DNA from 2 places in the Bacillus sp. BACIII genome. Region 1 is predicted to be linked to the other one. Evidence: a T-box and tRNA genes for the amino acid it is inferred to sense, from the RefSeq annotation. Region 1 holds a T-box; the other holds one or more tRNA genes.

Region 1 (7,604 bases):
TGTGCAATTCGGGAATGGCTGTCAGCAGTTTTTTCATTGTATACCGTTCTTCCTCAAGACCCGCTATTCCGAATAAGTGATTCATGACATGAATACATAAGCCATTGCGCTGCACCTTCACTTCATCATCCCTAAAACTGTAATTTTGCTTTTTGCGTTTCCGGGCAGTCACGCCATGTGCGAGTACTGAGGCGTGACTCGGATAGCTTGGATCTGTAGTCAGAAGACAGGCTTTCAGCAATTGTGACATCCCGTAAAACAACAGAATAGGCTTAATTTCTAAAGGGGACAGAGATGCCTGTTTATAAAAGGACTCGGCGTGTTTGATAAAAAATATGAAACGTTCACTGTTTTTAAACGCATATCGTTTTGGTTCTTCCATTCCTCTTTCTGTATAGACTCTATTTAGGAATTTCTGGGAGGATTCTACGGAATAAAATAATGACAACTCTTTCCACTCAAGGTCTCTCATGTGTATTTTTAAACCCTTTCCTTTATCTAAATATTTCAACTCTTCTTCGCTTCCTTGACATGCCGTTTTCTAGTTGATAATCTACATATAATATTTTGCCGAAAAGAGGGGGATTTACTAATGTGGGAAAGTAAATTTTCAAAAGAAGGCTTAACGTTCGATGATGTACTGCTCGTACCGGCTCAATCAGACGTACTTCCGCGTGATGTGGATTTATCTGTTGAACTGACAAAAACGTTAAAGCTTAATATTCCTGTCATCAGTGCAGGAATGGATACAGTAACAGAATCAGCTATGGCGATTGCGATGGCCAGACAGGGCGGCTTGGGCATTATCCATAAAAACATGTCCATCGAACAGCAGGCTGAACATGTTGACAAAGTCAAACGTTCTGAACGGGGCGTTATTACAAATCCCTTCTTTTTAACACCTGATCATCAAGTATTCGATGCGGAGCATTTGATGGGGAAATACAGAATTTCCGGTGTTCCGATCGTAGATAATAAAGACGATCAAAAGCTTGTCGGTATCATTACAAACCGTGATCTTCGCTTTATCTCTGATTATTCAATGAAAATCAGTGATGTCATGACAAAAGAAGAGCTGGTTACGGCTCCTGTAGGCACCACATTAGACGAAGCAGAAAAAATCTTACAGAAACATAAAATTGAAAAACTTCCATTAGTGGATGACCAAAATAAATTAAAAGGTCTTATCACGATCAAAGATATTGAAAAGGTTATCGAATTCCCGAATTCATCTAAAGATGAACACGGACGCCTTATTGTCGGCGCTGCGGTAGGCGTGACAGGCGATACAATGACACGCGTCAGCAAGCTTGTTGAAGCGAATGTCGACGTGATTGTGGTCGATACGGCTCATGGACATTCCAGAGGCGTACTGAACACAGTTGCGAAAATTCGTGAAACATATCCTGAACTGAACATTATCGCAGGAAATGTGGCAACGGCTGAAGCGACAAAGGCTTTGATTGAAGCCGGAGCAAACATTGTAAAAGTGGGAATCGGACCTGGTTCCATCTGTACGACACGCGTCGTTGCAGGTGTAGGCGTACCGCAAATCACTGCCATTTATGATTGTGCCACTGAAGCAAGAAAACACGGCGCAACAATTATCGCGGACGGCGGTATTAAATTCTCCGGTGATATTACGAAAGCATTGGCATCCGGCGGACATGCCGTAATGCTCGGAAGCCTGCTTGCCGGTACTTCAGAAAGCCCGGGAGAGACTGAAATCTATCAAGGCAGAAGATTTAAAGTGTACCGCGGTATGGGTTCTGTCGCTGCCATGGAAAAAGGCAGTAAAGACCGATATTTCCAAGAAGAAAATAAGAAATTCGTCCCTGAAGGTATCGAAGGAAGGACTCCGTACAAAGGTCCTGTAGAAGAAACAGTGTATCAGCTTGTCGGCGGTCTTCGTTCAGGCATGGGATACTGCGGTTCAAAAGACTTGCGCGCTTTAAGAGAAGAGGCTCAATTCATCCGTATGACAGGTGCCGGTCTTCGCGAAAGCCATCCGCATGATGTCCAAATTACGAAAGAATCACCAAACTACACAATCTCATAATTGTTACAAATAAAAAACATTTGACAGGGTCGCTGACTCTGTCTATTTTTTTTATATCGAGTGTGATAAAATTTATACTGTTGTGTTTTGAATTTGAATATGTCCTTAACGGCTTAATTATAGATTTAAAATGAATGACGGAGGTCGTAAGATTGAACATCACGAAATGGAAACAGCTGTTAGTGTCATTAGTGGTACTGGCACTGGCCGCAACTTGCTTTGTTCCAATGTCTAAAGCGGAGGCAGCCGGCAATGACCCGGTTGATGTCAATGCTTCAGCTGCGATAATGATTGAGGCTTCATCGGGAAAAATTTTATACAGTAAAAATGCAGACAAAAGACTGCCGATTGCCAGCATGACAAAAATGATGACTGAATATCTGCTTCTGGAAGCCATTAAAGAAGGAAAAGTGAAATGGGATCAAACGTATACTCCTGATGATTATGTCTATGAAATTTCTCAAGACAACAGTTTATCAAACGTCCCTCTTCGGAAAGACGGCAAATACACAGTCAAAGAACTGTATCAAGCCATGGCGATTTACTCTGCTAACGGAGCCGCGATCGCTGTTGCTGAAATTCTTGCCGGAACTGAAACGAAATTTGTCGCTGAAATGAATGCGAAAGCCAAAGAATTAGGCATGACAAACTATGATTTTAAAAATGCCACCGGGCTTGTGAATGAAGACCTTCACGGCAAACAGCCGCAAGGAGAAGGCGTTAAAGAAGAGAGTGAAGTTTCTGCTAAAGACATGGCGCTTCTTGCAGACCGCCTGATCACTGATTATCCGGAAGTTCTGAAAACAACAAGCATCGCTAAGACGAAATTCAGAGCCGGCACTGATGATGAAATGGACATGCCGAACTGGAACTTCATGTTAAAAGGCCTTGTTTCTGAATATCCCGGCGTTGACGGGTTAAAAACGGGTTCTACTGATTCTGCGGGATCTTGTTTTACAAGCACCGCACAGCGGAACGGAATGCGGGTCATCACCGTTGTGTTAAACGCAAAAGGCAACCTGCATACCGGACGATTTGATGAAACGAAAAAAATGCTCGATTACGCATTTAACAGCAATTTCTCAATGAAAGACCTTTACCCTGAAGGCTCTCAAGTAAAAGGGCACAAAACGATTGACGTTGACAAAGGGAAAGACAAGCAAGTCGATATTGTGACTGATAAGGCGCTTTCTATTCCTGTGAAAAGCGGGGATGAAAAGAACTATAAAGCCGAAGTGACCTTAGATAAAAAAGAAATCACGGCTCCTGTGAAAAAAGGGACGAAAGTCGGAACGCTGAAAGTTACATACAAAGGCAGTGACAAAGACTACGGCTTCCTCAAATCCAAAGAGTTCAGCGTGAATCTTGTAACGAAAAATGATGTAGATAAAGCAAACTGGTTTGTTCAGATGATGCGCGGCATCGGCGGTTTCTTCTCCGGAATCTGGAACAGCGCCGTTGATACGGTAACAGGCTGGTTTTAAGAAATAAGAAAGAGCTCTGATGAAAGTTAGGGCTCTTTTGCTTAATATACTGAAAAAACCAAATTGTTAGTAAAAAATGATATCTATCTCTTCCGTCACACTGTAAAATAAGAATATCCATATGAAATATTGTATTTCTGGGATACAATAAGAGATAGACATTATCTAACTATACATTGACTAGGGGGACCAAATAATGGCTCAAACAGGTACTGACCGTGTAAAACGCGGAATGGCGGAAATGCAAAAAGGCGGCGTCATCATGGACGTTGTAAATGCTGAACAAGCGAAGATTGCGGAAGAGGCGGGAGCTGTTGCCGTAATGGCGTTAGAACGAGTTCCGGCTGATATTCGTGCTGCCGGCGGTGTAGCCCGCATGGCTGACCCGACGATCGTTGAAGAAGTAATGAATGCTGTATCCATTCCCGTAATGGCAAAAGCGCGTATCGGACATATCGTTGAAGCGCGTGTCCTTGAAGCAATGGGAGTAGATTATATTGATGAAAGTGAAGTTCTGACTCCTGCTGACGAAGAATTTCATTTAAATAAAAATGAATATACTGTTCCGTTCGTATGCGGATGCCGTGATCTCGGCGAAGCAACGCGCCGTATCGCTGAAGGAGCCTCCATGCTTCGTACAAAAGGCGAACCGGGAACAGGAAACATTGTGGAAGCTGTCCGTCATATGAGAAAAGTAAACGCGCAAGTGCGCAAAGTTGCGGCGATGAGCGATGATGAGCTGATGACTGAAGCGAAAAACCTCGGTGCTCCCTATGAGCTGCTTCTTCAAATCAAACGTGACGGCAAATTGCCTGTTGTCAACTTTGCTGCCGGCGGAGTGGCGACGCCTGCTGATGCGGCATTGATGATGCAGCTGGGCGCTGACGGCGTATTTGTCGGTTCAGGTATTTTTAAATCAGACAACCCTGCTAAATTCGCCAAAGCAATTGTGGAAGCAACGACTCACTACACAGATTACAAACTGATCGCTGAGCTTTCTAAAGAATTGGGAACAGCGATGAAAGGAATCGAAATCTCAAATCTATTGCCGGAACAGCGTATGCAAGAACGCGGCTGGTAAAACCATAGGAGAGCTGGAAGCATGTTAACAATTGGTGTACTTGGACTTCAAGGAGCAGTAAGAGAACATATTCGTTCAATTGAAGCATGTGGTTCAAAAGGTGTTGTCATTAAGCGTCCTGAACAGCTGAATGACATCGACGGCTTAATCCTGCCGGGCGGAGAAAGCACGACGATGCGGCGTTTAATGGATACGTATCATTTTATGGAGCCGCTTCGCGAGTTTGCCGCTCAAGGCAAGCCGATGTTCGGCACATGCGCCGGTCTGATTATTTTAGCCAAAGAGATTGCGGGAACCGATCATGCTCATTTAGGGCTGTTAAATGTGGTTGTCGAGCGTAATTCCTTTGGCCGTCAGGTCGACAGCTTTGAAGCTGACCTGAGGATTAAAGGCATTGATGAGCCGTTTACGGGTGTATTTATTCGTGCGCCGCACATTTTAGAAGCCGGAGAAGATGTTGAAGTGCTTTGTGAGCATAACGGACGCATCGTGGCTGCAAAGCAGGGGCATTTGCTCGGCTGCTCGTTCCATCCTGAACTGACGGATGACCACCGGGTGACAGAGCTGTTTGTGAAGATGGCGGAAAAGTATAAGCGGGAAACAGCTGTATAAAACAGTTGAAAACCGATGATACTTATAGTACATTATAAACACAAATAAAGATCGAAAAGCGTTGACAGGAAGCAGTAGGAAGCCTCTCTTTCAAAGAGAGCCGATGGGTGGTGCGAATCGGTGGAAGATGCTGTCCGAATCCGTCCTTGAGCGAAATGCTGAAAACAAGTAGGCATTTACGGGAAAACCGTTATGTGTTAAAGCGGGAAGCAAGTGTAAGCTTGTTTTCAATCAGGGTGGCAACGCGAGAGCTCTCGTCCCTTTTAGGGGATGAGGGCTCTTTTTTATTTTCGATAAAACAGATAGGAGTTGTTAAGTATGATTGATACGAAGGTCCTGAGAGCCAATTTTCAAGAAGTAAAAGCGAAGCTCATTCCTAAAGGCGAAGACTTATCTGACTTTGACAAGTTTGAAGAGCTTGATAAAAAAAGAAGAGAACTTATCGGCAAAGTAGAAGAACTGAAGGGGAAACGCAACGAAGTATCTCAGCAGGTCGCCGTTTTGAAACGGGAGAAAAAAGACGCTGATCATATTATTAAAGAGATGCGTGAAGCAGGCGAAGAAATTAAGAAGCTTGATGAAGAGCTTCGCACGGTGGAAACCACGCTCGAAACCATCCTTCTGTCTATTCCGAACATCCCGCACGATTCAGTGCCTGTAGGGGAAACGGAAGATGATAACATTGAAATCCGCAAGTGGGGAGAGGCGCCGGCATTTGCATATGAGCCGAAACCGCATTGGGATATCGCTGACCGCTTGAACATCCTTGATTTCGAACGCGCTTCAAAAGTAACGGGAAGCCGGTTTGTGTTTTATAAAGGACTAGGGGCCCGTCTCGAACGCGCGCTCTACAACTTTATGCTGGATCTTCACGTTGATGAGTATGATTACACTGAAGTCATTCCTCCTTATATGGTAAACCGTACGAGCATGACAGGGACGGGACAGCTTCCTAAATTTGAAGAGGATGCTTTTAAAATCAGGGAAGAGGATTATTTCTTAATTCCGACGGCGGAAGTGCCGATCACAAATATGCACCGCGATGAAATCTTATCCGGCGAGGACCTCCCGATTAATTATGCCGCATTCAGCGCCTGCTTCCGTTCAGAAGCGGGATCTGCCGGCCGTGATACACGCGGTTTGATCCGCCAGCATCAATTCAACAAGGTTGAGCTTGTGAAATTCGTGAAGCCGGAAGATTCTTATGAGGAGCTTGAAAAATTAACAAATCAAGCTGAACGGGTGCTTCAGCTGCTAGAACTGCCGTATCGTGTCATGAGCATGTGTACCGGAGATCTCGGCTTTACAGCTGCGAAAAAGTACGATATTGAAGTATGGATTCCAAGCCAAGACACATATCGTGAAATTTCTTCTTGCAGCAACTTTGAGGCCTTCCAGGCGAGACGCGCAAACATTCGATTCAGACGCGAAGCGAAAGGCAAGCCGGAGCATGTGCATACATTAAACGGTTCCGGTCTGGCAGTCGGCAGAACAGTAGCTGCCATCTTGGAAAACTACCAGCAGGAAGACGGAAGTGTTGTCATTCCGAAAGTGCTTCGTCCTTATATGGGAAATAAAGAAGTCATCAAACCATAAAAAGGTGCGCCCTAGAGGCGCGCCTTTTTTGCTGTTTGGTATAAAGCGGCGATATTCCGAGCTGTGCTTTCAAGGTTAAAACGTCCTGACGCTAAGGCGTCTTCAAGACTTACAGCGCCCGGCACGATAGAAAATACAGCTGTTATGCCTCCGTTGTATACATGTTCAAAATCTTTTCCCAAGGAACCCGCCAACGCGATAACGGGAATTTTTTGAGCAGCTGCACGTGCGGCGATCCCGGCGGGGGTTTTGCCGAATATTGTTTGTCCGTCAATCTGCCCCTCTCCGGTGATGATAAGGTCAGCGCCTTTTATCTGATCTGAAAAGGACAGTGTATCTAATACAACGTCAATCCCGCTTTGAAGTTCTGCTTGTAAGAAGGCGATCAGCCCTGCGCCTAAACCTCCTGCGGCACCCGCGCCTTTTACGGTATCTGCTTCAATATCGTGCTGCCGTCTCAATACATCAGCGAAATGGCGCAAATTGCGATCCAATACAACTTTTGTCTTCTCTGACGCCCCTTTTTGCGGGCCAAAGACATATGATGCGCCGTTTTCTCCGGTCAGAGGATTTTCGACATCGCATGCGGCACGGATACGAATATGTTTCAGATCAGGGGAGAGGCGGCTTATATCGATAGAAGCCAGGGTTTGCAGCGAGCCTCCGCCGTCAGGTATCTCCTGACCTTCCTCATTTAAGAAACGCACACCGAGCGCGCTCGCCATCCCGGTCCCGCCGTCATTGGTTGCGCTCCCGCCAAGACCGATGATGA
Region 2 (22,667 bases), 1.4 Mb from region 1:
AGATGAATTAATTGCAGCTGAACAAGGATTAGAAATAGGCAAGGTTCATATTGGAGCTTACCCAACTGCGTGCAAAAGGTTTATCCCAAAAATTATACGGACAATGGAAGATAAGTATCCTGGTCTTGAAGTTAAGATTTCGGAAGGAAGTGTAGATCAAGTCAAAGAATGGTTACGTTCTAAATGTGTTGATGTAGGAATGATTATTCCTCCTGTAGAAGATTTCGATATCGTGCCCTTAATGAAAGATCAATTGATTGTCATTATGCACTCGAGTCATCCTTTATATCAGAAAGAAACAATAGGTATTCCCGACTTACAAGATGAGGATATATTACTTGGAAGAGGCGGTTATGAGGTACAAATTCACTCTTTATTCAAAGATTTTAAATTGAAACCTAATGTACGGTTTGTCATTGATTATATAGACACAGCATTATGTATGGTACAAGAAGGATTAGGAATTACAATCACAACGAAAAAAAATATTCTATCACTACCGGAAAATGTCGTTTTTCGTGAATTAAAGCCAAACACGTTTAGAGAAATCGGTATAGCTGTTCCAGATATGAAAGATATCTCTAAAGCAACAGATGTCTTTATCCAAACAGCTCGTACTCTTTTCGCTAATGAAAGTGATTAGCATAAAAAAATACCTGGGGTCTACAACCCTTGGTATCATTGAGATGCGGCCGAGAGGACATGAACCTCCGCGGGTTATTCACCCACTAGGCCCTCAACATAGTAAATCCATATCACTGGTTATGAAAGCTTGTTTTCATTACACTCTCTATTGTGCCCATGTAGATTGCAAACATGTCATTAATGTCAAGTCATGAACTCCTAATGGATATTTAATAACTCATTTTCAATGAAAAACTGAACTCTGATAATTAGTCGAGATTCTAAGATATACACGGACCAATCGACCTTCCCTTTTTTTGGAAACCCAATGGTTCCCTCTTGTTTTGATGTTGTTTTTTTCAAAAAGTTATTGACACAAAAAAAATATCATGTTATTATTATAAATTTGATATCTCACTCCATATATGGTAACCTTAAGTTGAGTTACCATATATGGAGGTGGATGATATGTTTCAAATTGGCGATAACATCGTTTATCCAATGCACGGAGCAGGTATAATTGAAGCCATAGAAGAAAAAGAATTCTTAGAGGAAAAAGAACATTATTATGTCATAAAAATGTCAATCAGTCATATGACAGTTATGATTCCAACGCGTAAAATATTGAGTTTAAATATACGACCAGTTACTGATATACTTGCATTAAAACACATTATGCACATTTTTCAGCATGGAGAATCAGATAAGTTACTGCCGTGGAAACAAAGATATAAAGTAAACACAGACAAAATAAAAACGGGTAAAATACAAGAAGGTGCTGAAGTTGTACGTGATTTAATGCGTATGAAGAAAGAAAAAGCACTTAATGCAAGCGAAAAAAAAATGTTGGATAATGCATATGAATTTTTGATTAGTGAACTGGAAGTCATTAAAGGAATCACTGAAAATCAAATAAAAAGTTTCTGTTAAGGCTAATGTGTTTTGCATTCCAAAACACCCTTAAGTTTTCAGAAAATTACGATTAAACGTTTAACTTCTTCAACTTACTTTTAGAACATTAACCTCTTTTATTACTCCTGCAATCTAATCTGTTTTATTTTTAAATTTCTTCAACGAACATTTGAATTTTTATCAAAAACTCGATGGAATAGTCACTTGATTTTTGTAATCCTGATTCACACTGGCACGGACAAGGAGCCGTAAGGATGGGAGAGAGGCAGGGCTTTCATTGTTTTAGGTCTAAGTGATTATTTCCAGAAGAAAAAACAACCACTCCCCTCTTTATCTTTAAGAATTTCTTACATCTCTTGCGACAGTGAATAGCAGTTGTTTATCTTCTTTTCATAAAAGAGATGTGCGAATTGTAACAAAGAATTATCTTAAGAACATAAAAACAAATCATTTATATATATTCCACATATCGTCAATCCGGTATGTTATACTGTAAACAATCCTTTGAGGTTTTAAACCTTTTTCTTACCTTGTAGCATCTGTCCCTACTCGAACGTTGAGTAGGGTTTTTTTATTCAGTATGATACAGAGAACATAAAAAAACAGGCCCTATATAAAGAGCCTGTTTGTATAAACGATTAAAGATTAAGCAGTTTTTTGAACATTAGCAGCTTGAGCTCCACGAGCACCTTGCTCAACGTCAAACGATACTTTTTGACCTTCGTCTAAAGATTTGAATCCGTCACTTTGGATTGCAGAAAAGTGTACGAATACGTCATCTCCATTTTCACGTTCGATAAATCCAAAACCTTTTTCTGCATTAAACCATTTAACTGTACCTTGTTCCATTTTTGTTGCCTCCTAGTGTGTTACACATTGTATTACTATCCTTGCCCAAAGTATCATCAAGACGAAAAGTCGATATTCATACTATCCTTTACACGAACAAAAATAATTCTCCTTTATCATAACACGAAACGGAAATAACTGCAAATTAATCTCATGTTTCATTTTGTTAAACGTGTCGATACGAGTGCAAAATAAGATGCCTATTAATAACGATGGTTTGAAAACACCGTGAAAATGGATCACGAGTGTCTTCAAAAAAGCTCAGCTGTTTCTTGTTCAAGTACAAGATATTTTTTTAAAAGAAGGGCTGTTCACTGGTATAGCTTTGTTTCTGCACATGTTTCCAAACGATGACTCAGGTATCCCTCTATTTTTAACGGTATTATTTCCTTCACTTGTAATGTTTGTTGCTCAAACAATCAATGTTTACGGTCTAAATAAACCGATTACCATAGGGGAGCATGGAGAGAGTTTGGCCCGATAAAGAGCCGGGTATAATCTTCATACGCTTTTTGTATCCCGGCTGGCCATTGCTAATAAAGATTTAATCGAGATGGAGATCATTTTCTGACCTTCAATCATTTTACATAGGATGAGGAAAGATACTTATCATACATGGAGTATGACAGCTGGAACTTCAAAGACAACAAAACGGGTTCTATACTTAGATTAAGAACAGCAGGGAAGGTGAAGCTTTTAAAAATGAATGAACAAAACCTAAGGACTTTGAGAAAACTGGTTACCCCTTATGAAAAGTCCGATTTACAAAAAAGTATTTATCAAATCATTAACACATTGGTGCCATTTTTCCTGTTATGGTGTTTGGCCTATAAGAGCTTATCGATTTCTTATATTCTTACATTAGCGATTTCTGTCGTTGCAGCAGGTTTTTTAGTGAGAACCTTCATTATCTTTCATGATTGCTGCCACTATTCCTTTTTTAAGAACCGAAAGGCGAATCGAATCCTTGGAACAATTACAGGAATTCTAACGCTGCATCCGTTTGATCATTGGGCACACGATCATTCTGTCCATCATGCGACAAGCAGCAACCTGGACAAACGCGGTACAGGCGATATTTGGGTACTGACCGTTGATGAATATAAGGAAGTCTCAACTAAGACAAAAATAATGTACCGTTTGTACAGAAATCCGTTTGTTATGTTTATTATCGGACCGATTTACGTCTTCGGGATAACCAATCGTTTTAATCGTAAAGAGGCAAAACGCAAAGAACGGATGAATACATATGTAACGAACCTGGGGATCGTCGCTTTGGCAGCACTTTTATGTTGGGCTATCGGCTGGCAAAACTTTCTGCTGGTCCAGACGCCAATTTTTATGATATCGGGATCCCTCGGAATTTGGATGTTTTATATTCAGCATACGTTTGAGGATTCATATTTCGAAGAAGATGAGCAGTGGGAATATGTAAAAGCAGCAGTTGAAGGAAGCTCTTTTTATAAGCTTCCAAAAGTCATGCAATGGTTAACAGGCAATATCGGTTTCCATCATGTTCATCATTTAAGCCCAAGAGTCCCAAACTATAAGCTTGAAATCGTACATAACAACACTGAACCATTGCAAAACGTTCCGACCATCACACTGGCAACAAGTCTTAAGTCGTTAAAGTTCCGCCTATGGGATGAAGAAGGCAAAAAATTTGTTGGTTTTAACCACTTTAAAAAAACGTCTAAAAGCCATGTATCAGCTCGGCTGGGAACGGATTAAAAACACTCCCATAATCGCTGATAATGGGCAGTGTATCTTGCAGAATAAAAGTGCAGACTCGCGCAAAGATTTTGTGCAGAGATCAGCACTTTTTTAATGCCCAATGCACTTACAACAAAAAATACCAAGGGTGTCAAAACCCTTGGTATCATTGAGATGCGGCTGAGAGCCTTTGTTTCTGCTCAATAACTTATTCAGCTTCTCCAACAACTGTAAAGCGTTCATTTATATGTTTTGGATTTTCGATTTCATCCAATACTGCAATTGCATAGTCTGCATAGCTGATATAACTTTCGCCTTTCGAATTCACAAGAAGATGATCTTTTCCTGACTGATAAAATCCAGTTCTTTTCCCGTCTGGGTCAAATACCGCTGAAGGACTGATAAATGTCCAGTTAATATCAGAAGTTTCCTTTAGCTCTTGCAAGTTACGACCTTGCCCTTTAGCTGTTGGAATAAAAATCTCCGGGAAATCAGGTGTATCCATTACACTGACAGTTTTATTTTCGTCTACATAAAGACTCCCTGCTCCGCCTACAATTACGGCTCTTGTATCCATTCCTTTTAATGCCCTAATTAATGCCCGGCCAGCATCTACATGTGCCTGTTCTTCTCCTAATGGAGCACCGAAGGCATTAACTGCTACATCTAACTTTTTTAGATCATCCGATGTAAGATCAATTATATTTTTTTCAATGATTGCGATCTTTTCCTCTTTAAGTTTTGTAGCATCTCTTACAATTGCAGTTACTTCATGTCCCCTGCTTACCGCTTCTTTCAAGATAAGACTTCCAGCTTTTCCGGTTGCACCAATGATTCCAATTTTCAATTTCCAGTCCTCCTAATAATTCGAAATTTAAAATGTAACCATATTGATTACATGTAATAATTTTAGTTACAACTTATTTATTTGTCAATACTTTTATCATCTTGAAGCATATTAGAGTAAAATAAACTTGTAATACATTCGGTTACAAGTGTACTATAAAGAGTGTAAAGTAATGAGGATGGTGAAGAAATCATGTCTATTAGCAGCCGTTTTGCTGTAGGAATTCATATATTGGCTCTTATTGAAATAAATGCAGACGGAATTAGCACTTCTGAATTTTTAGCTGGAAGTGTAAATACAAATCCCGCCTTAATAAGAAAAATTATGGGAATGCTGAAAAAAGCAGGTTTAGTAAATGTACGGCCAGGTATTGCAGGAGCCGAATTAGCGAAGGATTTAACTGAAATCACCTTACTTGATGTTTATAGAGCAGTTAACGTTGTTCAAGATAAAGAATTGTTTAGTATACATGAAAATCCCAATCCTCAATGTCCTGTAGGCCGGAACATTCAAAGTACAATTGGTCCAATATTTGAAATCGCCCAATCTGCCTTGGAAAAAGCTCTTGGACATATAACAATTGAGGATGTGGTAAAGGATATTATTGAAAAGGAGAAATTGACCAATAATTGTTAAATAACTCCTGGAAAATCTTTTATCAGACTGGGGATAAGAAAATCAATAAAACAAAAAGGGACTGGATCATATTGAATCCAGCCCCGTATTGATATTAATTTTTTGATTAAAAAATGGCTTTTCATGAACAAAAAAAGAGCAGACTCAGAGTCCACTCAATTAATTAAGATGATTGCTCAATTCATCCAGACACCTATAAAAAATGAAAGGTGACGATGATATGCCACCACAAAGGTCATTTAGCGTTTAATTAATACTGATAACTCACCTTCAAACACTTTTTCCTCTTTCTGATTATAGGTAGATAACAATACAGTAAGTATCCCCGTCTGGCTTTTATTTGGTTTTTTATCAATAACCTTAACAATAGTGTTCAGTTTATCATTAGGGTAAACGGGTACTAGGAATTTTATATTATTCATTCCTGTCCCAGCAATAATATCGTCTTCATGACACCCTTCTTCAATCCAAAGCTTAAAAGTAATAGATAACGTTTGTATTCCAGAAGCAATAATTCCATTAAATCTGCCCATTTTTGCTTTTTCTTCATTTAAATGCATGTATTGTGGGTCATACACTTCTGCAAAATTCATTATATTCTCTTTTGTTAATTCAAAAGATTTAGTTTGAAAAACCTGCCCGATGGTGAATTCATCCAACTTCATAAATAAATCTCCTAGAATCTAAACTTTATTATTAAATCTACGTAGCATTTTAACATACTGGCTCTCACACAACAACTTAACGGTAAAACAATTGTTCCCCTATCAGGAATGAACAAGCACATTGTTTTTGTTTCCTTGCCTTTAACCTCTTTATAATCAGGTGTTTTCTTATAAAGACCAAGGCGGTCGCCATCACCATCACCCAGCATATGTGCCATTTCCTCATAAGAATCTCCAAGCTTCTCATAATAAGAATAAGCAGTCAGCCTACGAGAACTTTCTTCTGGCTGATAAAACGCAAGTTGAATATATTTCCCGTCATCATATACACGAATTATGGCGTTATCTCTTTTGTGCTCATCTGAATCTGCTCGCATTTCTTTTCTGACTTTCTTCTCCTGCTTCATCACTTCATTAATCATTATCATATTTACTACCGCCGCACGCAGTCAGCAGAAGGATGAAGGTGACTGACAAATCATACGACCTACTATAAGTAAGTGGACAGTAACAGATAAATTTTTATAAACAAAAAATACCAAGGGTATCAAAACCCTTGGTATCATTGATGCGGCCGAGAGGACTTGAATCTCCGCGGGTTATTCACCCGCTAGGCCCACCATCTATATTCATAAAACTATTGCTCAGTTGTCAGCATGTTAAGTAAATTACGAATTTCCTTGTTATAACTTTTAATTTCTTCTTCATTACAACCGGTTTTATCAAATACTGCATTAGGAATCAATGTGACTTTTTCTTTAAACTCATTCCCTTCAGTTGTTAACGTAATAATTACACTTCGTTCATCCTCTTTTGAACGCTCTCTTATAATAAGACCTCGCTCCTCAAGTCGTTTTAAAACTGGAGTTAATGTTCCGGAGTCTAGATATAATTCTTCGCCTAAACCTTTAACAGATATTTTTTCCTTCTCCCACAAAACAAGAAGAACCAAATACTGCGGATAAGTAATTCCTAATTCTTTTAAGAGAGGATGGTATAACTTTATCATTTCACGGGAAGCTGCATAAATCGCAAAACATAGATGATTACTTAACAGTAATTTATCATCCTTCTTCATGTTAAATCCCTCACAATATTTATATTCATTATTACACATAATAGCACAAGAATTACATTAAGTAAAATTGAATGACTAACAATTTAATTAATCATAACTTATACTATGATCTCCTATTTTCTCAATATGGTTATTATGTACACTAACTTTAAACTGCCATTTAATTACGAATTTAAATTGAGAACAATTGAATTTTTAAAAATTTAATTGACAACGCTAGTTATATTGATTAAAATTCAATTGTGTTAAATTTAATTTATAGGAGTGTTTGATGATGACAGTATATTTTACAGCAGAAGCTACAACGAAAGGCGGAAGAGAAGGTCATGTAAAATCTAATGATCTTATGATTGATTTGGATTTAGCTATGCCAAAACCAAATCAAGTATCCACGGCGACAAATCCAGAACAATTATTTGCGGCAGGCTATTCAGCTTGTTATGACAGTGCTCTTCATTTAGCAGCCCAAAGAAAACGATTAAAAATCGAATCAGCAGTTACTGGTAAAGTAAGTTTATTAAAAGATGAAAGTGATAATGGTTATAAACTCGGAGTTGTTTTGGAGGTGGAAATTCAAGGGGTATCTCAAGAGCAAGCAGAAGAATTAACACATGCAGCTCATCAAGTATGTCCATATTCTAAAGCTACTCGCGGAAATATTGATGTACAAATCATTACAACAGCAATGTAAGACAAAAGATGCCAAGATGGAATAAAAAATAATGATTAAAACATATAGGTGACCAACCTTCAAATAAGGAGTGAGATTTATGTTAAAGAAAGTACAATTAGAAAAAGCAGCTCAAGAATTTGCAGAAGCAACCGCGAACCCACCCTATCTATTCGACCTTGGACCTGAGAAAGGACGAGAAGCTGTAGATGAGGTCCAATCTGACCCAATTGATAAACTGCCAGTTGATATTGAAGATATTATGATTTCAGGAGGACCGAGCGGACAGGTATCAGTAAGAATAATGCGCCCACAGAATGCGCCTGCGCACCTTCCTGTCATCGTGTACATTCATGGGGCCGGCTGGGTATTTGGTAATGAGCATACACATGATCGGCTCATCCGTGAGCTAGCAGTTGGAGCACAAGCTGCTATTGTCTTTCCAAATTACACCTTATCTCCAGAAGCAAAATATCCGACAGCCATTGAAGAAATCTATGCAGTAGTGAAGTGGGCAGCTGAAAATGGCCGTGAGAACGGCATGATTCCCGAGAGTCTAACAATTGCAGGTGATAGTGTTGGAGGCAATATGACTGCTGCTGTCACGCTAATGGCCAAAGCACGAGGTGACTTGAATATCCGACAACAATTACTTTTCTATCCGGTAACAGACGCTTCTTTCGATACGGAATCCTATCACCAGTTTGCTACAGGATACTTTTTACGCAAGGACGCGATGATGTGGTTTTGGGATCAGTACACAACCAATTCGAATGAGCGTGCTGAAATTACAGCATCACCTCTACGTGCAACTTCTGAGCAGCTTCAAGGGCTCCCGCCTGCATTGATTATCACAGCTGAAGCTGATGTACTTCGTGACGAGGGAGAAGCATATGCCAATAAACTTCGTGAAGCTGGTGTTCCGGTCACTGCCGTACGTTTCCAAGGTATCATTCACGATTTCGTGATGCTCAACGCCTTAGCTAAAACTGAAGCTGCGCGCGGAGCAATTGATCTTGCCACAGCCTGGTTGCGTAAAGGGTTTTAATTCACATTGTTTCGTCACATAGAGGCCGCTGCAAAAAAATAAAAAACAAACAGATCCACTCAAATAATTGAGTGGATCGTATATTGATTTAATCACTTATCGCAAATATATTCACGTTGGAATAATGGAACTTTTGATGAGCTTTTTAATCAAAAAGAGAAACATCCAACAGATCATACCAGCCAAAGCGGTTAGTGATATATCCTTGGGCTGTGGTTGGTATTTTCTGCAGACTATTTGGAGAAATGATTCCCCTTCATACAGCTCTATTGTGAATATTATCACATTCGAAAACAAACTTTTATTTCTCCAAAGTATCCTAAACCTTTAATATTAGTTCTTCCATTACGGCTTCCAATATGTTTATTATAAGATTGAGGTCGTTCCTAAGAATTATTTACTGATTCTATCTTTATTACCCCACAATCAGGTGAAACAAAACACTATAAACGTAGCATACCTTTTTAAAATCTGACAAGCCCAACAGGGTGATAGAAACCCGGCTAAAGCCCAGCTAGTCATTGGATAGAAGAAATTTTTTTGTTTTTCCCAAGGAATAACCGTCTGTGTTTAATCTTGCCCAATTAGAAAGAAAAAGAGCAGGAGTAATCCTGCTCTTTCATTCAAAACTTTAATTTGTATGAAGAATTTCGTATACCTTTTCGACTTTCTTTACCTATTAATCAGTATGCAGACTACAACAGAAATAAGTAGCACCGGGTATGAAATAATGGATGCATTTAAACAGGCCAATCACCGACAATTGAATTTATTGCATGACACCTAACAAAATTATTTTTTAAATCCAGCTGGAAATAAAGAAACATTTCTTAGGTAATGATTTTATTTTTGATCGGCTATTTCTTACAGCTAAATCCAGATATCATTTTCAGCTGTTTGATCAGTTATTTCTTGCCCGGTATTCACAACACCTTTAGGTTCTGCAAGCAAAATTTCACACTCTGATTCTGCATAAGGTTTATGTTCAACATTTTTCGGTATGACAAACATTTCACCTTCATTTAATTTTACTTCTCCATCATGAAATTCAATGATTAAATTATCCCCAATGACAATAAAGACTAATAATTACTAAAATTTTAGCAAACCCCAATATTCATTATCTCAATTATTGTTTAACTAACTGGTAATTGTAACAGTAAACTCATGTTTATGAAAAGTTATAACACCCGAAAATTTTCCAATTCAAGTCTGTTTAACCAGTTATGAACCAATGAATTAAATACATCGGTTTGTTCGATTTGCAGGTTGTGACCAGCCATATCAAGTACTGCAAAAGTTGCCCTTGGGTAATCTTCGAGTAGTCGCCATGCATCGTGGTATCCGACTACATTGTCCTGACGCCCTGTGATAATTAGCGTGGGATACTCAAGTTTAGATGAAATATCGAAGGTAAACCCATATCCATTTTGACGAATGTTGTTTATGAATTCATAATTTGTTTGTTTAGAAGGAAGTAAAATTTCATTTCGAAACCTCTCCCATTCAGTTTTACCTTGCACAATCCCCATAGAGCAAAATTCATCCGCCTCCTCTGAAGACAAATGTGATATCAAGTCGCTGTCTCTTTTTAAAACAGTCTTCTGCGGTACTACCCTTTCATCGAATTCGGGTATAGTTAATGGTGCCATCAGCAGTAATCCACGAACTGTTTCCTGACGTGAACGAACGATACCTCTGGCAATGTACCCTCCATATGAATTACCACAAACAATAAACTGTTGATCAGGAATAATTTCGTCCAAAAGACGCAATATCGCTTCTAAAATATCATCAGAGTTCCGAATAGACGGTTGTGGCTTAGAATGTCCCATACCCGGTAAGTCTATGTATATTCTCTTCCAACCGCTTCGTTTCTCGAATAACGGTTCCATTGCATGTAACATCACCTGATGGTCAAGTGTCCAACCATGCAACATAACGATCGGATATCCCTCTCCAATTACTTTATGGTAAATCGACATGTATTTGTTTCCCCTTCCCTGTAATCCTAATGTTTCGTTATGAACATTTAATCTTTTCATATATTTATCACAATTTTAACAAACTTTTAACTGAACTTGGTAAGTTGAACAAGGATTAAACATTGAATTTTGACAATCGCAAACTGTCATATGTGTCCGTCATATCAAAAGAATCTGTAATGTGTTGTTTAGCGCTTTCGTTACGGCGACTATCGACAAATAAGAACCAAGCAAAGTATTGGCCAGATACGTTGAATATTTTGATCACTTTGAACTTTAATTAAGTGGGCAGTTTGTGAGCAGTAGATCATTTAAAAATAAGCACAAAAAAATACCAAGGATCTCTCTATTACCCTAGGTATCATTGATGCGGCCGAGAGGACTTGAACCTTCACGGGTTATTCACCCGCTGGGCCCTCAACCTAGTAAAAACCTATCATGAGTTACAAAAACTTTTATTCAAAGCATCTGTTTATTTTATTTATACTTATTTTCATCATTTTTCATGAATTCTGAGCACAAATTGGGCACCGATTAGAGACCAAGGAACTCTACATTTCATCAAGAAATATGTACTCATTGCCCTGTTGTAATTAGTTTTAAGCCCTCGCTCTATGCCCCCTGCATTCAGTATTCGATGTAACTTTGAAATTAAGTTTATTAAAATCTATCACAAACCCTTATTTTCACAACACATAATTTGTTTCAGCCTCCCTTGCGAATACCGGATCAATGCTCAGCTTTAAGATAGTCAACCAATTTCTCCGCACTGTTCTTAACATCTTCTTTTGAAAGGTGAAGTGTCCCATATTGTGTAAAGGCAGGAAGAAAACGCATTCCTATATAGTTAGCAGTGACTTGAAACGGTCTGATAAGCTCGCTGATCGTGATATTATATTCTCCGCCTGCTTGATAATCAGATTCCGGTGCGCCTAAGGAGATAGCTAAGAGCAGTTCTTTTCCATGCAATTTAGTACCTCCAGTTCCATAAGCCCAGCCATGTGTTAACACATCATCTTCCCATTGTTTGAGTAACGCGGGACTGCTGTACCAATACATTGGGAACTGAAAAACGATACGCTCATGATCTAACAGGAGCTGCTGCTCTTTTTCTACATCAATGATAAAATTAGGGTATTCACCGTACAGGTCATGAACCGTAATGTCATTCTCTTGCTTTAAACGATTCATCCAGGTTTTGTTGACAGCGGACGTTTCCAAATTAGGGTGTATAACGATAACCAATGTTTTCATTTGACTGATTATCCTTTCTTCGCCGATTAGTTATTATTGCTTTTGCGATAATGAATTGATTCTAATTTTAAAATAGCAACTTTATTACACCTATTTTATCCCTTTTCATAAATTCAGGGCAACTAATTGGGCAGCAATTATAGTCAAAAAAAGGCCTACCCTTTTAAAAAGATTAAGCCTTTTTAGTACCCTCGTGCGCCTACCCTATCAGCAGCCACTTTGACTTCTGTACATTGATCATCTTGCAAATAAGTTATTGAAAATACACTACTTAAAATCTCCGCTGTCAAAAGAATCCGCCTGATTTTCATTAATAATCTCCCCTTGTTTAATTTTTCGTCTTGCTTCAATACTCATACGATAATATTCATTAGAGAGCATTAAATTTCCTTTTTGTATTAATTTAGGAAGGAGGGCTCGACCAATTACTCCAGTCCCCCAGCAACAATGATCTTCATACTATTTCTTATTTACCTGCTAATCTTGAAGCAGCTTCTTCAACTTCTTTATTTGCTTTTTGTAATACACCCTCCGGATTTAGTACATCTGTTCCTTGCACTCGGATAGTTTGATAATCCTCAATACCTAAGAAATTGAACATTGATTTCAGGTATTTATGAGAGTATTCAACTTCTGTATACCAATCATTATTTGTATAGATTCCTCCACTTGCTTGGATGACAAGCATTCTTCGTCCGTCTTTAAGCAGACCCACTGAGCCAGTGTCCGTATATTTAAATGTTTCACGTGCGATCATGATATTGTCCATATAGTCTTTTAATTTTGATGGAATATTGAAATTATGCAAAGGTAAAACGATGACATATGTTTTTGCGCTTTTGAATTGTTCCAATACTTCTGTCATGCGTTCTGTTACTTTTTGTTCCTCGCTTGTCAGTTCTTCGCCCTTGCCTGCCTTTTCCCATGCGCTTAAAACTGTTTTATCAATCATAGGCACTTCATCACTATATAAGTTAATTTGCTCAAGCTCTTCACTCTCTGGAATTAATTCTTTGTAAGCCTCTAAAAAGTGGTTCATTACCCCTAAACTGTATGACGATGTATCATCTACTTTTGGATGTGCGTTAATGATAAGTGTTTTGCTCATTTGAAACTCTCCTTTTAATTTATATTAAAGACTAAGTTAATCGACGATTAATCCGATCTCTAATATAAACCCTGTATTTTTTTTTGTCAAACGGAACAAATAATATACCTAAAGAAGGGTTTTATGATTGACTATCACCAAAAATACTCCTAAGATACAATGTGATAACCCTTAAAATCAAAAGCAGGTGAGTTTATATGCAGTATAGTGTTGGGGTTGAATATGCTTTACATTGCCTGGTTTATTTAATAGATGTTCCCTCCAAGGAAAGTGTCGGGATTCGGGACCTTGCAGAGTTCCAAGGACTTTCAGAAACATTTCTTTCAAAAGTTTTCGGTAAATTATCTAAAGCTGGTATTGTAAATTCTGTCCCTGGTGTAAAGGGAGGATATAGGTTAGCAAAAACCCCAGAAGATATTTCCTTTTGGGATGTAATAGAGGCTGTTGAAGGGCCAAAACCCATTTTTCAATGTAAAAATATTGTAAGCAATGGTCTGCTTTATCGAGACAAATGCAACTCCTGTGAATCCAGCAATTCCTCTTGTACAATTAACTTGGTAATGCTTGAAGCAGAAGAACACATGCGTAAGTATCTTCGTAATAAAACGCTCGCATGGTTAAATAAAGAATTGGACGTAGTATTGCCTAAAAAAACTAGGATAGATACTCGGGAATACTTCATAAAAAAAAGCTCTGACTAAATTAATGAGTCAGAGCTTTTTTGTGCTTAAAGATGCCTTTAAACAAGAATAACAATCTTCTTATTTAACGGACTAATTTCAAAAAAGGAAGGAGAAATGTAAAATGAAAGCATGAATGACACTGTATCTTAGGCTCGCTTGAGGAATTAGCTTTTTAACTTCTGCTGCCGATCGATTCGGAATATGGGGGGACACCTGGCAAGCCTAATGTCGTATAGGGAAATATTGAAAATTACACGGATGATGTTGCTGCCTTAACTCCTTTTATACCAGATGCTCTTGTACCGATAGCAGGATGGATAGCAACTATTTTTGAAACCATCTTAGGAATACTTTTGATCATTGGTTTCAAAACAAGAATAACTGCTGTATGAGTGGTGCTATGTTGATTATTTTCGCTCTAGGTTTAACAGTAGGAACAGGTTTTAAGACTTCCTCTTGACTATTCTGTCTGCATCTGCAGGTGCATTCATATTAATTAATTTAAAAAATACCCTATAGTATAGATGCTTTACTGATGAAAAAAACTATAGAGGCTAAATCATTTTCACTAGAGTCAGACAAATAGCCCTCAAACCTCCAAAAAATAGGGAAAGAAATATTGAAGCATAAAAAAGGAGCAGACTAAAGTCTACTCGGGCTTTCTGTGCGGAATCTTTATTTAATGCGGATATGATTTAGCTTTACCATCAATCTGTCGGTGAACCTTCGGAGGCTGCCCCTCGTATCAGGGTCTAATGGAAGATTGGCTCTTGCGGCTATGGTTTCTGCCACCTCCTGAATCGACATGTTGTCTGTTTGGAGGTGATCCGCAAAAACTGGTGATGACAATCCTTCAATGCAACGGCCGATTTGTTTGGCGGCCCATGAATTTTTTCCTTCTGCTCTTGTGCGCAGCCGTTTTAACAAGGCTTCCTTTGAAGCCATTAGTGTAAAGTGGTGAACCGTCTGACCGTCATGTCTAAGTCTGCCGATGATCTCATAAAAGTATTCAGGATGTACAATCGTCATAGGCACAATGATGATGCCACGGTATGTATCGGTCAGAGAGGCTAACAGGCGGTTATTGAACGTCCGCCATAAGGGATAGCTTTGAAAATCGTCTTCCGCGATCTCCGGCGGTATCATGGAGCGCAGCGCAAAACCCATCTTCTCAGGATCATACACATAAGATGCTTTCAGCCTTCTGTGCAGTTCGAAGGCGGTTTGTGTTTTTCCAGAACCGAAAGCCCCGTTTATCCAAATGATCATCTCCATTTCTCCCTTCTTATTTATCATACAAAAAAAGCCTCGAGCAGACATATAAATCTACTCTTCCAACTTTGTTTCTTTTCCTTTAACTTCTTCATAATCAGGTGTTTTCTTATACAGATCAAGTCGGTCGCCATCCCCATCACCCGGCATATGTGCCATTTCCTCAAAAGAATCTCCAAGCTTCTCATAATAAGAATAGGTAGTAAGCTTGCGAGAACTTTCTTCTGGCTGATAAAACGCAAGTTGAATATACTTCCCGTCATCATATACACGAATTATGGCGTTATCTCTCTTGTACTCATCAGAAGCAGCTCTCATTTCTTTTCTGGCTTTCTTCTTCTGCTTAATTACTTCATTAATTGCATTATCATATTTACTACCGCCGCACGCAGTCAGCAGAAGCAAAGCGAATATATTAAGGAAAATAAAAAGGTTCTTCAAAAAGAGATAGCTGACAAATCATACGACCTACTATAAATAAGTGGACAGTAACAGATAAATGTCTATAAACAAAAAATACCAAGGGTATCTAAACCCTTGGTATCATTGGGATGCGGCCGAGAGGACTTGAACCTCCACGGGTTATTCACCCACTAGGCCCTCAACCTAGCGCGTCTGCCATTCCGCCACGACCGCGTGCTATGAAGCTGTTTTTCCACTAAGCATGTAAGCTAGTGTTCAGCATTTTGAAAAGAAAGTGCGGGTGAAGGGACTCGAACCCCCACGTCGTAAGACACTAGATCCTAAGTCTAGCGCGTCTGCCAATTCCGCCACACCCGCGTGACAAGTGGTGAGCCATGAAGGACTCGAACCTTCGACCCTCTGATTAAAAGTCAGATGCTCTACCAACTGAGCTAATGGCTCGCTCTATAAAAGTGATTCAAAATTTTAAAATAAAATGGCTGGGCTAGCTGGATTCGAACCAACGCATGACGGAGTCAAAGTCCGTTGCCTTACCGCTTGGCTATAGCCCAACGAAGGTAAATGGTGACCCGTACGGGATTCGAACCCGTGTTACCGCCGTGAAAGGGCGGTGTCTTAACCGCTTGACCAACGGGCCGTCTGGTTGAGAACTTATCTGGCGGAGAAGGAGGGATTTGAACCCTCGCGCCGCTTACGCGACCTACACCCTTAGCAGGGGCGCCTCTTCAGCCACTTGAGTACTTCTCCATATGGCTCCACAGGCAGGATTCGAACCTGCGACCGATCGGTTAACAGCCGATAGCTCTACCACTGAGCTACTGTGGAATAATCAGACTTCCTTCATTATAAATGATGCGACATATTGTGTCAATAAGCAACATTTATTTTTTGAGAAAGTGTCGTTGTCTCTCAACGACTTTTATAATTTAACATAGAACATTAAAATGAGTCAAGCCTTTTTAAAAAAATCTTTTGATTTTTCCTCTGCATTTTCCGCAGGCATATCTTTCCGGATTCATTGCCCGCTTCTTTATATACTGTTGGCCGCAGGCCGTGCATCTATACATATATGTTTTCTTTTGTGTCTTTTTTGTTTGGAGCGGCGTGCAGAATCTCGGCGCTCCGACTTTCTGAAGCAGGTCTCTGAAGTCTTTGTCTCTGTGCTTGTACCCTTTTCCTTCAAGGTGAAGGTGATAATGGCAAAGCTCGTGTTTGATGATGCCTACCAGCTCGCTCTGGCCGTGTTCGAGCAGATATTTGCGGTTTAATTCGATGTTATGGGAAGACAGCATGTACCGGCCGCCTGTCGTTTTCAGCCGGTCATTGAAAAAGGCCCGGTGACGGAACGGCTTCCCGAAATCCTGTGCAGAGATGTCTTCCGTCAGCTTTTGAAGTTGTTCGTTATCCATATGTGCACCCCGCTTAAAAACATCGAACGGGACAATTTACCGTTCGCATACAATATGTTAAAACCGCCCTCTAACTAAAAGCTGAGGAGGAATGAGCCATGCCGAATTGGCTGATGAAACAAATGCAAAAAGCGTTTTTAGAAAAGGACAATTATCAAATCAAACTGCTGAACCAGTGCTGGTATTTCTACAGAAAAAAACACTGCTCGTAAGCAGTGCTTTTATTTTACCATAGACAGCGACACCCTGCCTTTTTGCACGTCCACCCCTTCGACCCATACGGTGACAATGTCTCCGACCGATACGATGTCGAGAGGATGTTTGACGAACTGATTGCTCAGTTTTGAGATGTGCACAAGCCCGTCTTGCTTGACGCCGATATCGACGAAAGCGCCGAAATCTACAACGTTGCGGACGGTGCCCTGCAATTCCATTCCTTCCTTTAAATCCTCAAGCTGCAGAACGTCTTTTTTCAGCAAAGGCTTCGGCACTTCGTCACGGGGATCGCGTTCCGGCCTTGTCAGCTGTTCGCAAATATCTGCAAGTGTAATTTCCCCTATACCGAGCTCCTCAGCCGTCTCAGACAGCGGCAGTGCGCTGATTTTCTCTTTTACGTCCGCGCTTCCGATCTGATCTGCAGTGAGCTGCAGTTTTTTGAGCAGCGCCTTTGTCTCTTTATAGCTTTCCGGGTGTATCCCGGTGCGGTCAAGCGGCTCCTGGCCTCCGGGCACTCTCAAGAAGCCGATGCATTGTTCATATGTTTTTGCGCCGAGGCGCGGGATTTCTTTCAGCTCTTTACGATTTGTAAATTTGCCGAGTTCTTCCCTTTTTTTGACGATATTGCCGGCGACGGTTTTGGATAATCCGGCTACATATTGAAGCAGCGCGGCGGATGCTGTGTTGACATTTACCCCGACTTGGTTGACGACGGTTTCTACGACAAAACGGAGAGATTCGTTTAATTGCTTTTGGCTGACATCATGCTGGTATTGCCCGACACCGACGGATTTAGGATCAATTTTTACAAGCTCGGCCAGCGGGTCCTGCAATCTCCGCGCGATGGAGACGGCGCTGCGCTCTTCGACTTGAAAATCCGGAAATTCCTCACGGGCGATTTCTGACGCGGAATACACGCTTGCTCCAGCCTCATTGACGATGACGTAATAAATGTCCCGCTCTGTTTCTTTTAACACATCAACGACGAATTGCTCTGTCTCCCTTGATGCCGTTCCGTTTCCGATCGCCACAACCTCGACTTCGTACCGGTCCAGCAATTCTTTGATTTTTTTCCGGGCTTCCGCTGTCTTTTTGACGGGAGCGTGCGGATAAATGACGTCGATTTTCAGCACTTTTCCCGTCTCGTCAACGACTGCCAGTTTGCACCCCGTACGGAAGGCCGGATCGACGCCGAGCACGACTTTTCCCTTCATCGGCGGCTGCAGCAGGAGCTTACGCAGGTTTTCAGCGAAAATATGGATCGCCTGCGCGTCTGCTTTTTCTGACAACTCTTTGCGGATGTCACGCTCAATAGCCGGCTGGATCAGGCGTTTGTAACTGTCCTCAATGGCTTCTTTCAGCGTTTCTTTCACAGGCGTTTCACGGTGTTTGATGATTTGCTTTTCTAAATAAGCTTTTATCTGATCGGCGGGCGGTTCGATCGCAATCTTTAAAATGCCTTCTTTTTCACCGCGGTTCATCGCGAGCACTCTGTGAGGAACGACCTTTTGAATCGGCTCTTCGTACTCATAGTACATTTCATAGACGTTTTTCTCGTCGTCTGCGGCTGACTTGCCTGCCGCGGATGTGAGAATTCCTTTTTTATACGTTTCCTGGCGGATCCACTTTCTGAAATGAGGATCATCCGAGATTTGTTCGGCTATGATGTGCTTCGCGCCTTCAATAACTTCTTCCCTTGTGGCGACTTCCTTTTCTGCATTGATATATTGATCAGCGGTTTCGTGAAGACGGTTGTCTTTCGGGAGTGAAAGAATATAGTCCGCAAGCGGTTCAAGCCCTTTGCTTTTGGCGACGGTCGCTTTTGTTTTCCGTTTTTGTTTAAAGGGACGGTATAAATCCTCGACTTCCTGAAGCTTGGCCGCATGTTCGATTTTTTGCTTCAGTCCGTCCGTCAGCTTGTCCTGTTCGGCGATCAATCTGATGACTTCTTCTTTCCGCTGCGTCAGGTTTTGTATGTACTGCCACCGCTCGGAGATTGCCTGAATCTGCACCTCATCCATTGAACCGGTCTGCTCTTTTCGGTACCGCGCAATAAACGGAACGGTATTGCCGTCTTCAAGCAGGCGGATGACACTTTCGACATGTTTTTGGGATAACGCTGTTTCTTCAGCAATTTGTTTTTTCAAAAGGGCTAATGTTTCCATCTCACCAAAGCCTCCATCTCTTCATTCTTTCTCTAGTGTATCAAAAAACGGCGGAACATAAAAAAAGCAGCCTTACGATAAAAGCTGCCCGAGAATATAGGTCAAATCATCACGTCTGGATGTTGTGTACGGATGAATTGATTTTGATATATCTTCTATTGAGTGTCCCTGCTTTAAGCAGGTGCGGATATGCGGAACCTCCAGCCCATCCGTGTAGATGATGAATGTCGCCCCTTTTTCGTATGATGACGTATACGTTTTGTATTTTTGCGGTTTGCCTGAGAGGTAACCCGAAATCGGGAGCGGATGAAAGACTTCGCCTGATGGGGAGTGCAGAAAGAAACGGACATTCCCGATCGAACAGTATGTCAGTTCTCTTTTGGTGAAATTGATTTTTAAGATGGAGGCAGTCGCCCCTCTTTTGTTTTTCATCGCTTGGTTACAGCGCTCAATGATGCTTTCCACATCCTCATCCGCATATGCTTCCACGATGTCTTTAATAGCTGAGGAGGATTCGTTGGCAAGGGATCCGCTGCCGAGACCGTCGGCTACCGCGCAAACCAATTCCTCTTCATCCGCCTTCATGAAAAAGCTGTCCCCGCATATGGACTTGCCTTCTTTATTTAATTGGTATACAAGAGTTTGAACATGTTCGTTTTCTTCAACCTGAATCATTACATTAGCTCCATGGAGGGATCTCCAATCAAGGCCTCTCTCAGTTTTTTCACCGCTTTCCGCTGAAGGCGCGAGACGTGCATTTGAGATATTCCGAGAATGTCCCCTGTTTCTTTTTGGCTTTTATTTTGCACAAATGTTAGATCGATAATTTGTTTTTCGCGTTCAGACAGCACATGAAGCACGCTTTGGATCATCATCTGCTGGTTGACGCGTTCGTATCCTTCCTCGTGCGAACCGACGATATCAAGGATCGTGACGGTGCTTCCGTCTGCATCCGCTTCGATGCTGTGATCGACAGACAGCGCCTGATAGCTTTTTCCCATCTCCATCGTTTCAAGCACTTCCTCTTCTGACACATCGAGAAAGGCTGCGATTTCTTCGACTTTCGGCGACCGCTGTGTCTCTGTCGTCAGCTGATCCACCGCCATTTTAATGCGCGGCCCGAGTTCCTTAATTCGTCTCGGGACGTGTACACTCCATGTTTTATCTCGGAGAAAGCGTTTGATCTCGCCGATAATGGTCGGAATCGCAAATGCCTCAAAGGATTTGCCGACCTCCGGATCATAGCGTTTAATGGCGCCGAGAAGCCCGATCATCCCGACCTGGCGGAGATCCTCGTGAAAGCTTTTTCCTTTTGAATATTTCTTTGCCAGCATTTCGACGAGATTGGTATACACCTCGACGAGTGTCTCCTGGGCTTTTTTATTATCATTTATTTGAAAGTCGCGTATGAGCCGATCAACTTCATCTTTAGTTAGTTTCGTAGTTTTTGATGGTTGTGCCATGATCAACTCGCTCCCCATTTAAATACTTTGTCATCGCCACGGTTACGCCAGAGTTGCTTTGAACTTTGACTTCATCCATGAGCGTTTCCATTAAATATAGACCGAGTCCTCCTTCTGACAATTGATCGACTGTGTGCGAAGGTGTGTACGGCCCGAGATCCTGCTGCTTCTGATCAAAATCAAAGCTGTCTCCCTGATCGGCGACAATGACCTCCAGCCGGTCCTCAAACACACCGAACCGCACGGATACTTCTCCCTTGTTTTCATCTTTGTATGCATGCTGGACAGCGTTTGTACAAGCTTCGCTGACAGCGATTTTCAAATCTTCAATGTCATCGTAGGTATAGCCCATTCTGCTGGCGACACCTGATAATGTAAGCCTGACGATCCCTACGTATTCCGGTTCAGCCGGAATTTTCATCTCAATATAATCAACTGATGTACTCATTGCACGCCACCTTCTGACTTTGCCGAAATGTCGATGATGTCCTTAAGCCCCGTAATTTCAAACAGACGGACGAGCCGATCGGAAAGATTCTCAAGCTTCAAAGAACCGCCTTCCTTGCTCACCGTTTTAAACACGCCTACAAAAACGCCTAAACCCGTACTGTCCATATAGTTTACATCTTTTAAGCAGATTCTCATGTTTTTCCCCTCGTTTGCCAAGGGCATCAGCTTTTCACGAACCACCGGAGCTGAGTATACATCGATTTCCCCAGCGATATTGATTTGTATATCTGAAAGATTCTCCTTCATATCTACCGTTAAATTCATCGTATCACCTCTGAAAGTTATCCTTACTCGTGCTAATGGCTTTTTACCCGTGCTGCCGTTTTGTTAAACCTTTCTTTTCAAAACTATTAACGTAAAATCGTCATGAAGCTGAAAGTCCTGGAGTCTCAGCAGGCTGTCGTAAATATTTTTGACCATATCCTGCGCCGAGCATTCCATATGTTCTTCCAGCATGCGCTGAATGTCGCTGCGCTCCAAGAAACCGTTTTCGGTACGGCATTCGGTGACGCCGTCAGAAAAAAGAACGATCATGTCTCCTTCGTCCATGTGCTGTTCGTATTGGCTGTAATCAAAATCCTGAGAAATTCCCAGCACCAATCCTTTTGCCTCCAGATCATAAAACTTCTTTTCTTTTTCAGAGTAGTAGAAGCCCGGTTCATGCCCCGCAGAAGCATAGGTAAATTGGTGATTTTTCGTATTGTAGTTTGCGTAAAACATGGTGATAAACATGCTTGAGTCCACATTCTGTTCTACAACGCGGTTAAGGTTTTTCAACACTTGGGAGGGGTGAATGCCGATCTCTGGAAGAGAGTCCATGGCATACTTGATCATCGACATGCACAATGCGGCGGGTATTCCTTTTCCGATGACATCGGCTATCGCGATGTTAATCGATTCCTTGTCTTTGACAAAGTGATAATAGTCCCCGCTCATCTGCTTGGCGGGAACGCTGATCGCCCCGATATCCAGCTCTTCTTCTTCAGGAATTTTTGTGCCCAGCAGCGTCTGCTGGACATTTGCGGCAATTTCAATTTCTGAACGAAGCTCCTGCTGGATATCTCTCAGACTTTGATGTTCCTGATAAGCCATCCCGTAGCCAATCATGACTTCTATTAAAAAATCCAGCGAATGAAA

What was found. The T-box of region 1 lies ahead of serS (serine--tRNA ligase). A T-box ahead of a tRNA ligase gene usually reads a tRNA of that ligase, here a tRNA-Ser.
Region 2: it has a tRNA-Ser gene. The T-box ahead of serS (serine--tRNA ligase) is inferred to sense a tRNA for this amino acid. The anticodon was not compared.

The regions. Positions count from the first base shown of each region.
Region 1 covers NZ_CM174437.1:5,518-13,121, forward strand. Annotated here, with positions in the region: gene ACXN9U_RS00030 (YaaC family protein) at 1-472, opposite strand, end outside; gene guaB (IMP dehydrogenase) at 593-2,059, shown strand; gene dacA (D-alanyl-D-alanine carboxypeptidase) at 2,212-3,543, shown strand; gene pdxS (pyridoxal 5'-phosphate synthase lyase subunit PdxS) at 3,740-4,624, shown strand; gene pdxT (pyridoxal 5'-phosphate synthase glutaminase subunit PdxT) at 4,646-5,236, shown strand; T-box leader at 5,289-5,501, shown strand; gene serS (serine--tRNA ligase) at 5,555-6,832, shown strand; gene ACXN9U_RS00060 (glycerate kinase) at 6,844-7,604, opposite strand, start outside.
Region 2 covers NZ_CM174437.1:2,474,419-2,497,085, forward strand. Annotated here, with positions in the region: gene ACXN9U_RS11960 (LysR family transcriptional regulator) at 1-643, shown strand, start outside; gene ACXN9U_RS11965 (CarD family transcriptional regulator) at 1,093-1,554, shown strand; gene cspC (cold shock protein CspC) at 2,182-2,385, opposite strand; gene desA (Delta(5) desaturase DesA) at 3,088-4,116, shown strand; gene ACXN9U_RS11980 (NAD(P)-dependent oxidoreductase) at 4,307-4,945, opposite strand; gene ACXN9U_RS11985 (Rrf2 family transcriptional regulator) at 5,138-5,581, shown strand; gene ACXN9U_RS11990 (MaoC family dehydratase) at 5,821-6,246, opposite strand; partial or broken gene ACXN9U_RS11995 (cystatin-like fold lipoprotein) at 6,372-6,723, opposite strand; gene ACXN9U_RS12000 (MarR family winged helix-turn-helix transcriptional regulator) at 6,884-7,324, opposite strand; gene ACXN9U_RS12005 (organic hydroperoxide resistance protein) at 7,596-8,015, shown strand; gene ACXN9U_RS12010 (alpha/beta hydrolase) at 8,095-9,042, shown strand; partial or broken gene ACXN9U_RS12015 (cupin domain-containing protein) at 9,913-10,125, opposite strand; gene ACXN9U_RS12020 (alpha/beta fold hydrolase) at 10,224-11,027, opposite strand; partial or broken gene ACXN9U_RS12025 (IS1595 family transposase) at 11,143-11,265, opposite strand; gene ACXN9U_RS12030 (NAD(P)H-dependent oxidoreductase) at 11,757-12,281, opposite strand; gene ACXN9U_RS12035 (phosphatase) at 12,464-12,592, opposite strand; partial or broken gene ACXN9U_RS12040 (tetratricopeptide repeat protein) at 12,549-12,677, opposite strand; gene ACXN9U_RS12045 (FMN-dependent NADH-azoreductase) at 12,748-13,389, opposite strand; gene ACXN9U_RS12050 (RrF2 family transcriptional regulator) at 13,587-14,090, shown strand; gene ACXN9U_RS12055 (hypothetical protein) at 14,411-14,464, shown strand; gene tmrB (tunicamycin resistance ATP-binding TmrB) at 14,748-15,341, opposite strand; gene ACXN9U_RS12065 (cystatin-like fold lipoprotein) at 15,399-15,785, opposite strand; tRNA gene ACXN9U_RS12070 (tRNA-Leu) at 15,897-15,980, opposite strand; tRNA gene ACXN9U_RS12075 (tRNA-Leu) at 16,043-16,124, opposite strand; tRNA gene ACXN9U_RS12080 (tRNA-Lys) at 16,133-16,208, opposite strand; tRNA gene ACXN9U_RS12085 (tRNA-Gln) at 16,244-16,318, opposite strand; tRNA gene ACXN9U_RS12090 (tRNA-Glu) at 16,330-16,404, opposite strand; tRNA gene ACXN9U_RS12095 (tRNA-Ser) at 16,424-16,514, opposite strand; tRNA gene ACXN9U_RS12100 (tRNA-Asn) at 16,518-16,592, opposite strand; gene ACXN9U_RS12105 (SprT family protein) at 16,727-17,176, opposite strand; gene cmpA (cortex morphogenetic protein CmpA) at 17,275-17,388, shown strand; gene ACXN9U_RS12115 (Tex family protein) at 17,398-19,557, opposite strand; gene rsbX (phosphoserine phosphatase RsbX) at 19,630-20,232, opposite strand; gene sigB (RNA polymerase sigma factor SigB) at 20,232-21,020, opposite strand; gene rsbW (anti-sigma B factor RsbW) at 20,986-21,468, opposite strand; gene ACXN9U_RS12135 (anti-sigma factor antagonist) at 21,465-21,794, opposite strand; gene ACXN9U_RS12140 (PP2C family protein-serine/threonine phosphatase) at 21,858-22,667, opposite strand, start outside.